Regions from separate parts of the Streptomyces sp. NPDC003032 genome, predicted to be linked through region 2. Evidence: riboswitches for the same ligand, from Rfam matches in the RefSeq annotation. Region 2 holds a riboswitch; the other holds the start of a gene.
What was found. Region 2 has a riboswitch for S-adenosylmethionine ahead of thrC (threonine synthase). Riboswitches for the same ligand answer to the same signal wherever they lie in the genome.
Positions count from the first base shown of each region.

Region 1: linked by a shared signal. The riboswitch ahead of ACWDZ7_RS10420 (aminotransferase class V-fold PLP-dependent enzyme) and the one ahead of thrC (threonine synthase) in region 2 are both predicted to bind S-adenosylmethionine.

Region 1 covers NZ_JBSFTT010000006.1:32,875-36,272, reverse strand. Annotated here, with positions in the region: gene ACWDZ7_RS10425 (glycerate kinase family protein) at 1-520, shown strand, start outside; gene ACWDZ7_RS10420 (aminotransferase class V-fold PLP-dependent enzyme) at 469-1,851, opposite strand; SAM riboswitch class IV at 2,072-2,189, opposite strand; gene trpD (anthranilate phosphoribosyltransferase) at 2,286-3,350, opposite strand.
Region 2 covers NZ_JBSFTT010000022.1:8,754-12,151, forward strand. Annotated here, with positions in the region: gene ACWDZ7_RS27340 (MoaD/ThiS family protein) at 1-177, opposite strand, end outside; gene thrC (threonine synthase) at 229-1,524, opposite strand; SAM riboswitch class I at 1,542-1,687, opposite strand; gene ACWDZ7_RS27350 (glucosyl-3-phosphoglycerate synthase) at 1,862-2,806, shown strand; gene ACWDZ7_RS27355 (alpha,alpha-trehalose-phosphate synthase (UDP-forming)) at 2,859-3,398, shown strand, end outside.

The DNA of each region.
Region 1 (3,398 bases), on a different contig from region 2:
CCTCACGCGCGACCTGCGCGTCGAGGCGGACCTCTTCGACGGCCCCGGCACCGGCGCGTCGGGCGGCCTCGGCGCCGGTCTCGCCGCGCTCGGCGCCCTGCTCCTGCCCCGCTTCGACGTGCTGCTCGGCCGACTCGACCTGGACGCCCGCCTTGCCCGCGCCGACCTGGTCGTCACCGCCGAGGGCGCCCTGGACCACCAGACCTCGCACGGCAAGATCCCCGCCGAGGTGGCCCGCCGCGCCAAGCGGTCCCACCGCCCGGTCCTGGTGCTCGCCGGCACCATCGGGGACGGCGCGCACACCGTCCGCGCGCTGGGCGTGGACGCCTACAGCGCGATCCTGCCCGCCCCGATGTCGCTGACCGAGGCGCTCGGCCGGGGCGGCGAGTTCCTCACCGACGCGACCGAGCGGGCCCTGCGGATGATCCGGCTCGGGACACGGCTGGCCGGAGGCCGGCTGCCCGTGGGTCAGGCGGCGGCGCTGGTGTCCGGCACGCAGCGGCCGTCCTCGGTGCGGTAGTTCCACCGCGCGCCGTCCGCCACCAGCTCCTTGACGGCGCGTACGAAACGCTCGACGTGCTCGTCCGGGGTGCCCGCGCCGAAGCTCACACGGATCGCGTTCAGCGACTTCTCGCCGGGCGCCGCCTCGGGGGCGCCGCACTCGCCGGGCTCGTCGGCCTCGCTGCCGAGGAGGGTGCGCACCAGCGGGTGGGCGCAGAACAGGCCGTCCCGTACGCCGATCCCGTACTCGGCGGAGAGCGCGGCGGCGAAGTGCGAGCTGTTCCAGCCGTCCACGACGAAGGAGATGACGCCCACGCGCGGCGCGTCGTCACCGAAGAGCGAGAGCACCCGCACGGCGGGCACCTCGGCGAGCCCCTCGCGCACCGTGCGGATCAGGTGCCGCTCGCGGGCCACGAGCTCCTCGAAGCCGGCCTCGGTGAGGGCCTTGCAGGCGGAGGCGATGGAGTAGACGCCGATGACGTTCGGCGACCCGGCCTCGTGACGGGCCGCGGTGTCGTGCCACTCCACGTCCACGCCGCCGCCCGCTTCCTTGGGGCGTCGCGCCACCTTCCGCGAGGCTCCGCCGCCCGCGAGGTAGGGCTCGGCGGCGCGCAGCCAGTCGGAGCGGCCCGCGAGCACGCCCGAGCCGAAGGGCGCGTACAGCTTGTGCCCGGAGAACGCGACCCAGTCGACGTCCAACTCCCTCACGGACACGGGGTGGTGAGGGGCGAGCTGCGCGGCGTCGAGCACGATCCGGGCGCCGTGCGCGTGCGCGGCGGCGGCCAGCTCCCGCACCGGCCACAGCTCCCCGGTGACGTTGGAGGCGCCGGTCACGCAGACCAGGGCGGGCCCGTAGGGGTCACGGTCGGCAAGCGCCCGCTCCAGCGTCTGCACGGCCTCGTCGGGGGTGCGCGGCGCGTTGAGGTACGTCACTCGGGCGTCCCGCCACGGCAGGAGCGAGGCGTGGTGCTCGGTCTCGAAGACGAAGACCTGGCAGTTGGCGGGCAGGGCGGCGGCGAGAAGGTTCAGCGAGTCGGTGGTGGACCGGGTGAAGACGACCTGGTCGTCCCCGCGGCAGTCGAGGAACTCGGCGACGGCCGTACGGGAGTTCTCGAACAGGTCGGTGGAGAGCTGCGAGAGGTATCCGGCACCGCGGTGCACGCTGCCGTAGTACGGCGCGTACGCGGCCACGTCGTCCCACACCCGCTGCAGCGCGGGCGCGCTCGCCGCGTAGTCGAGCGCGGCGTACGTCACCTCGCCGCCGGTGACCAGCGGCACGGTGACGTCCCGGCCGAGCACGGCCAGCGGGGCACAGACGGAGGAGTCGGTGGCGACGGCGGAAACAGACATGGCGGTATCTCCCTGCGGACAAGGCGGAACAGCGGCGAAAGATCCCGTGCGGCAGCGCGAAAGCTGTCCGGCGTACGGGTGTTGCCTCGACGCGCGGCGCTCTTCGCCGGGCGGAGGGTGTGCAGAACGGGGCCGACAGGCCCTATCGCATTCGCTTGCTCACGAGACTGCTCCCTTGAGGACCAGGACCCCAGGGCTGTGACATTCACCGATGTCCAGGGGTCCGCGCTTGCCATACGCCTTGCTGCGTACGACCTGGTCTTCACCCGGGGCACCCCGCCACGGACGGAGGGTTGCCGGACAGCGGGCCGGGGCCGTAGTCGCTGTCACTCATGACCTGTTCTGCATCTTGCCACAAGATCTTCGACACGCAAGGCGCGGTCCAGGATCCGGACCGCGCCTCGCGTCACATGTGCCGGCCTCAGGCCCGGTGATCAGCGGCTGCTGGCCGTCACCCACCGCTCCAGGGACTTCTTCGCGGCCCCGGAGTCGATGGCCCGAGCCGCCTTCGCCATGCCGGCGCGGATCTGCTCCACCAGCGGCTCGTCGGTCGGCGCGAGGGCGACCAGCGCCGCCGCCGCGTTCAGCAGCACCGCCTCCCGCACCGGCCCGCTCTCGCCGTCGAGCAGCCGCAGGGCGACCTCCGCGTTGTACGAGGCGTCGGCGCCCCGCAACGCCTCGACGGGCACGAGGTCGATCCCGACGTCACGGGGGTCGAAGGACTCCTCGCGCACCGCCCCGTCCCGCACGACCCACACCCGCGAGGTGGCCGTGGTCGTCAGCTCGTCGAGCCCGTCGTCGCCCCGGAAGACCAGGGCCGACGAGCCGCGCTCGGCGAGCACTCCGGCGACGATCGGCGCCACGCGGGCGTCGGCCACACCGGTGGCCTGGGCCCGCACCTTGGCGGGGTTGGTGAGCGGACCGAGGAAGTTGAAGGTCGTACGGATCCCCAGCTCCCTGCGGGCGGGCGCCACATGGCGCAGCGCCGGGTGGAACTTCACCGCGAAGCAGAACGTGATCCCGGCCTCCTCGGCCACCTCGGCCACCCGCTGGGGCGTGAGGTCCAGGTTGACGCCCAGCTTCTCCAGTACGTCGGAGGCGCCGGACGCGCTGGAGGCGGCGCGGTTGCCGTGCTTGACGACCTTCGCGCCCGCGCCCGCGACGACGATCGCGGACATGGTCGAGATGTTGACGGTCTTGGCGCCGTCGCCGCCCGTGCCGACGATGTCGACGCTCGGCCCCGGCACGTCGATGACGCGTGCGTGCGCGTACATGGCGCGCACCAGACCGGAGATCTCCTCGACGGTCTCCCCCTTGGCCCGCAGCGCGACCGCGAACCCCGCGATCTGCGCGTCGGTGGCCTCGCCGCGCATGATGCGGTCCATGGCCCAGGCCGTGTCGTCGGCGCTCTGGTCGCGCCCGTCGAGCAGGCCGTTCAGTACGTCGGGCCAGGAACGGCCCGCCGCGGTAGTGCCTCCTGCGGGGGTCACAGCGTTCATAGCCGCTCCTGGTCTTCGTCTGTGGGAAGGAGACCCCGACACGTCGGG
Region 2 (3,398 bases):
CACGTTGACGAAGCGGCGCAGCTTGCCCTGGTCGTCCAGGACGCGGGCCGCGATGCCGGTGTGGTTCTTCTCCAGGTCGGCGATGATCTCGCCCAGGGTCGCCCCCTCGGCGGCCACTTCGGCCTTGCCGCCGGTGTAGGTGCGAAGGATGGTGGGAATCCGGACGTTCACGCTCATGGGTTCACCTCGGTAGTTCAGGTCGGAAGGAAAGCTCAGGCCCTACGGCGGCTAACCGGCAAGCCCCGCGGCGCGGAACGCCTCGACACTGGGCCGGATCGTGGCAGTGGCCTGCGACGTCTCAGCGACGGCGTCCAGCGTCTTCAGGCCGTCCCCCGTGTTCAGCACGACCGTGGTCAGCGAGGGATCGATGAGCCCCGCCTCGACCAGCTTCTTCGTGACGCCCACGGTCACACCCCCGGCGGTCTCCGCGAAGATGCCCTCGGTCCGCGCGAGGAGCTTGATCGCGTCGACGACCTGCTCGTCGTTCACGTCCTCCACGGCGCCGCCCGTGCGGCGCGCGATGTCCAGGACGTACGGGCCGTCGGCGGGGTTGCCGATGGCGAGGGACTTGGCGATGGTGTTCGGCTTCTGGGGGCGCACGACGTCGTGGCCCGCCTTGAACGCGGCCGACACCGGAGAGCATCCCTCGGCCTGCGCACCGAAGATCTTGTACGGCTTGTCCGCCACGAGGCCGAGCGCGATCAGCTCCTTGAGCCCCTTGTCGATCTTCGTGAGCTGCGAGCCGGAGGCGATCGGGATGACCAGCTGGTCGGGCAGCTCCCACCCCAGCTGCTCGCAGATCTCGTACGCGAGGGTCTTGGAACCCTCGCCGTAGTACGGCCGGAGGTTGACGTTGACGAAGCCCCAGCCCTCGCCCAGCGGGTCGCCGATCAGCTCGGAGCAGAAGCGGTTCACGTCGTCGTAGTTGCCCTCGATGCCGACTAGCTCACCGCCGTAGACCGCGGCCATGACGACCTTGCCCTGCTCCAGGTCGTGCGGGATGAACACGCAGGAGCGGAAGCCGGCGCGGGCGGCGGCGGCGCCGACGGCGCCCGCGAGGTTGCCGGTGGAGGAGCAGGAGAGCGTGGTGAAGCCGAAGGCCCTCGCCGCCTCCAGGGCCTGCGCGACGACGCGGTCCTTGAAGGAGTGCGTGGGGTTGCCGGAGTCGTCCTTGACGAACAACTTGCCCTGCTCGACGCCGAGTTCCCGGGCGAGGTTGTCGGCCTTGACGAGCTTGGTCCAGCCGGGGTTGAGATTCGGCTTGTCGGCGACGTCGGCGGGGACGGGCAGCAGCGGGGCGTAGCGCCAGATGTTGGCGGGACCGGCCTCGATCCGCTTGCGGAGGGCTTCCGGGTCACCGAGGGGCAGGTCGTACGCGACTTCGAGGGGCCCGAAACACTCGGCGCAGGCGAAGATCGGGCCGAGCGGGAACTTGGTGCCGCATTCCCGGCAGGAGAGACCCGAGGCGGGACCGAGGTCAACGGTCGTGGCGGGGGTTTCGGTGGCGACAGTCTGCACAGCCATGGAGGGGAGGCCCTTTCTCCTCATCTTCCCCGCGGCGCATCTCGCCGCGAGACGGAATTGGCACCTTCCCTAGCCGGGAGCCTCGCGGCGCTTTCGCGCGAGACCGGCTGGAGGGTTGCCGGGGCTTCAACGGGCCGTATCCCTCTGCCCCTCTGGATGAGCGGTATTCGATTATGGGTTTCAGTTGTCGATCTCGACGTGGTTGTCGATCTCGAACGCGGCGGCGACCCCGACATGCGATGGTCACCGGCGTTGTTCAAGACTGTAACCGAAGCCCTGGACCCTTGAGATAGTCGTCCGCACCGCGAGATGGATCACATATGGGAGGACCCTGACCGTGCTGGAAGAGGTCGAGCGCTGGCTGAACGGACGTTCGTGGTCCGTCGCCGACCGCCCGCTGGACCGGTTGTCCGCCGCCAAGCGCGCGTCCGGCGCGTCGGTGAGCGTCGTGCTGCCCGCGCTGGACGAGCAGGAGACGGTCGGCGCGATCGTCTCCGAGATCCGCCGCGAGCTGATCGAGAGGGTTCCGCTGGTCGACGAGCTGGTGGTGATCGACTCCGGCTCGTCGGACCGAACGGCGCGGGTCGCTGGGGAGGCGGGCGCCAAGGTCGTCCACCGGGACGAGATCCTGCCGCGTATCGCGCCGCTGCCCGGCAAGGGCGAGGTGCTGTGGCGTTCGCTGCTCGTGACGAGCGGGGACATCGTCGCGTTCGTCGACGCGGATCTGCGGGAGTTCTCCGCGGACTTCGTCACGGGGATCGTGGGCCCGCTCCTGACCGACCCGGACGTGGCCTTCGTGAAGGCGATGTACGACCGTCCGCTCGGCGAGGCCGCGGGCCAGGGCGGCCGGGTGACCGAGCTGATGGCGCGGCCGCTGCTGAACATGCACTGGCCGCTGCTCGCCGGTTTCGTCCAGCCGCTGGGCGGCGAGTACGCGGCCCGCAGGTCGCTCCTGGAACGGCTGCCGTTCCCCGTCGGGTACGGCGTGGAGCTGGGGCTCCTCGTCGACGCGCTGCACACGGTCGGCCTGGACGCGCTGGCGCAGGTGGACGTCGGGGTGCGCAAGCACCGGCACCAGGACGGGCAGGCGCTCGGGCGGATGGCGGCGGCGATCTACCGGACGGCGCAGCTGCGGCTCGCGCGCGGACATCTCGTACGCCCGGAGCTGACGCAGTTCGAGCGGGGCGAGCACGGTTTCGTGCCGCGGACCCACGCCGTGGACACGGAGGAGCGGCCGCCGATGGCCGGCATCGCGGAGTACGCGCACCGGCGCGTGGCGTGACCGCTTCCGCTCGTACGTTTGCCCGGCCCCGGGACGGGCTACGTTTTGCCACATGGTCCCCGAGCCCCGAACAGCAGCAGCGCAAGCACAGGTACTCGTCGCGTCCAACCGCGGCCCCGTCTCGTACACCGTCGGAGAGGACGGGGAGCTGACCGCCAAGCGCGGCGGCGGCGGCCTCGTCTCCGGGCTGAGTGCCATCGGCGACGAGGCGGACGCCCTGTGGGTGTGCGCGGCGCTCGGCGAGGGCGACCGGGAGGCGGTGCGGCGCGGCGTCGGCGAGCCGGGCGTGCGGATGCTCGACATCGACGCGGGCTCCCGCGAGGGCGTGCACGCGGCGGCGTACAACGGCATCGCCAACTCGGTCCTCTGGTTCGTCCACCACATGCTGTACCAGACCCCCCTGGAACCGGCCTTCGGCCCGGAGTTCCGCGCGCAGTGGGAGGCGTACGAGACGTACAACCGCGCGTTCGCCCGGGCGCTGGCGGCGGAGGCGGCGCCGGGGGCGGCGGTCCTCGTGCAGGACTACCACCTGACGCTGGTGCCGGGCATGCTCCGCGAGCTGCGCGAAGACCTGCGGATCGGCCACTTCTCG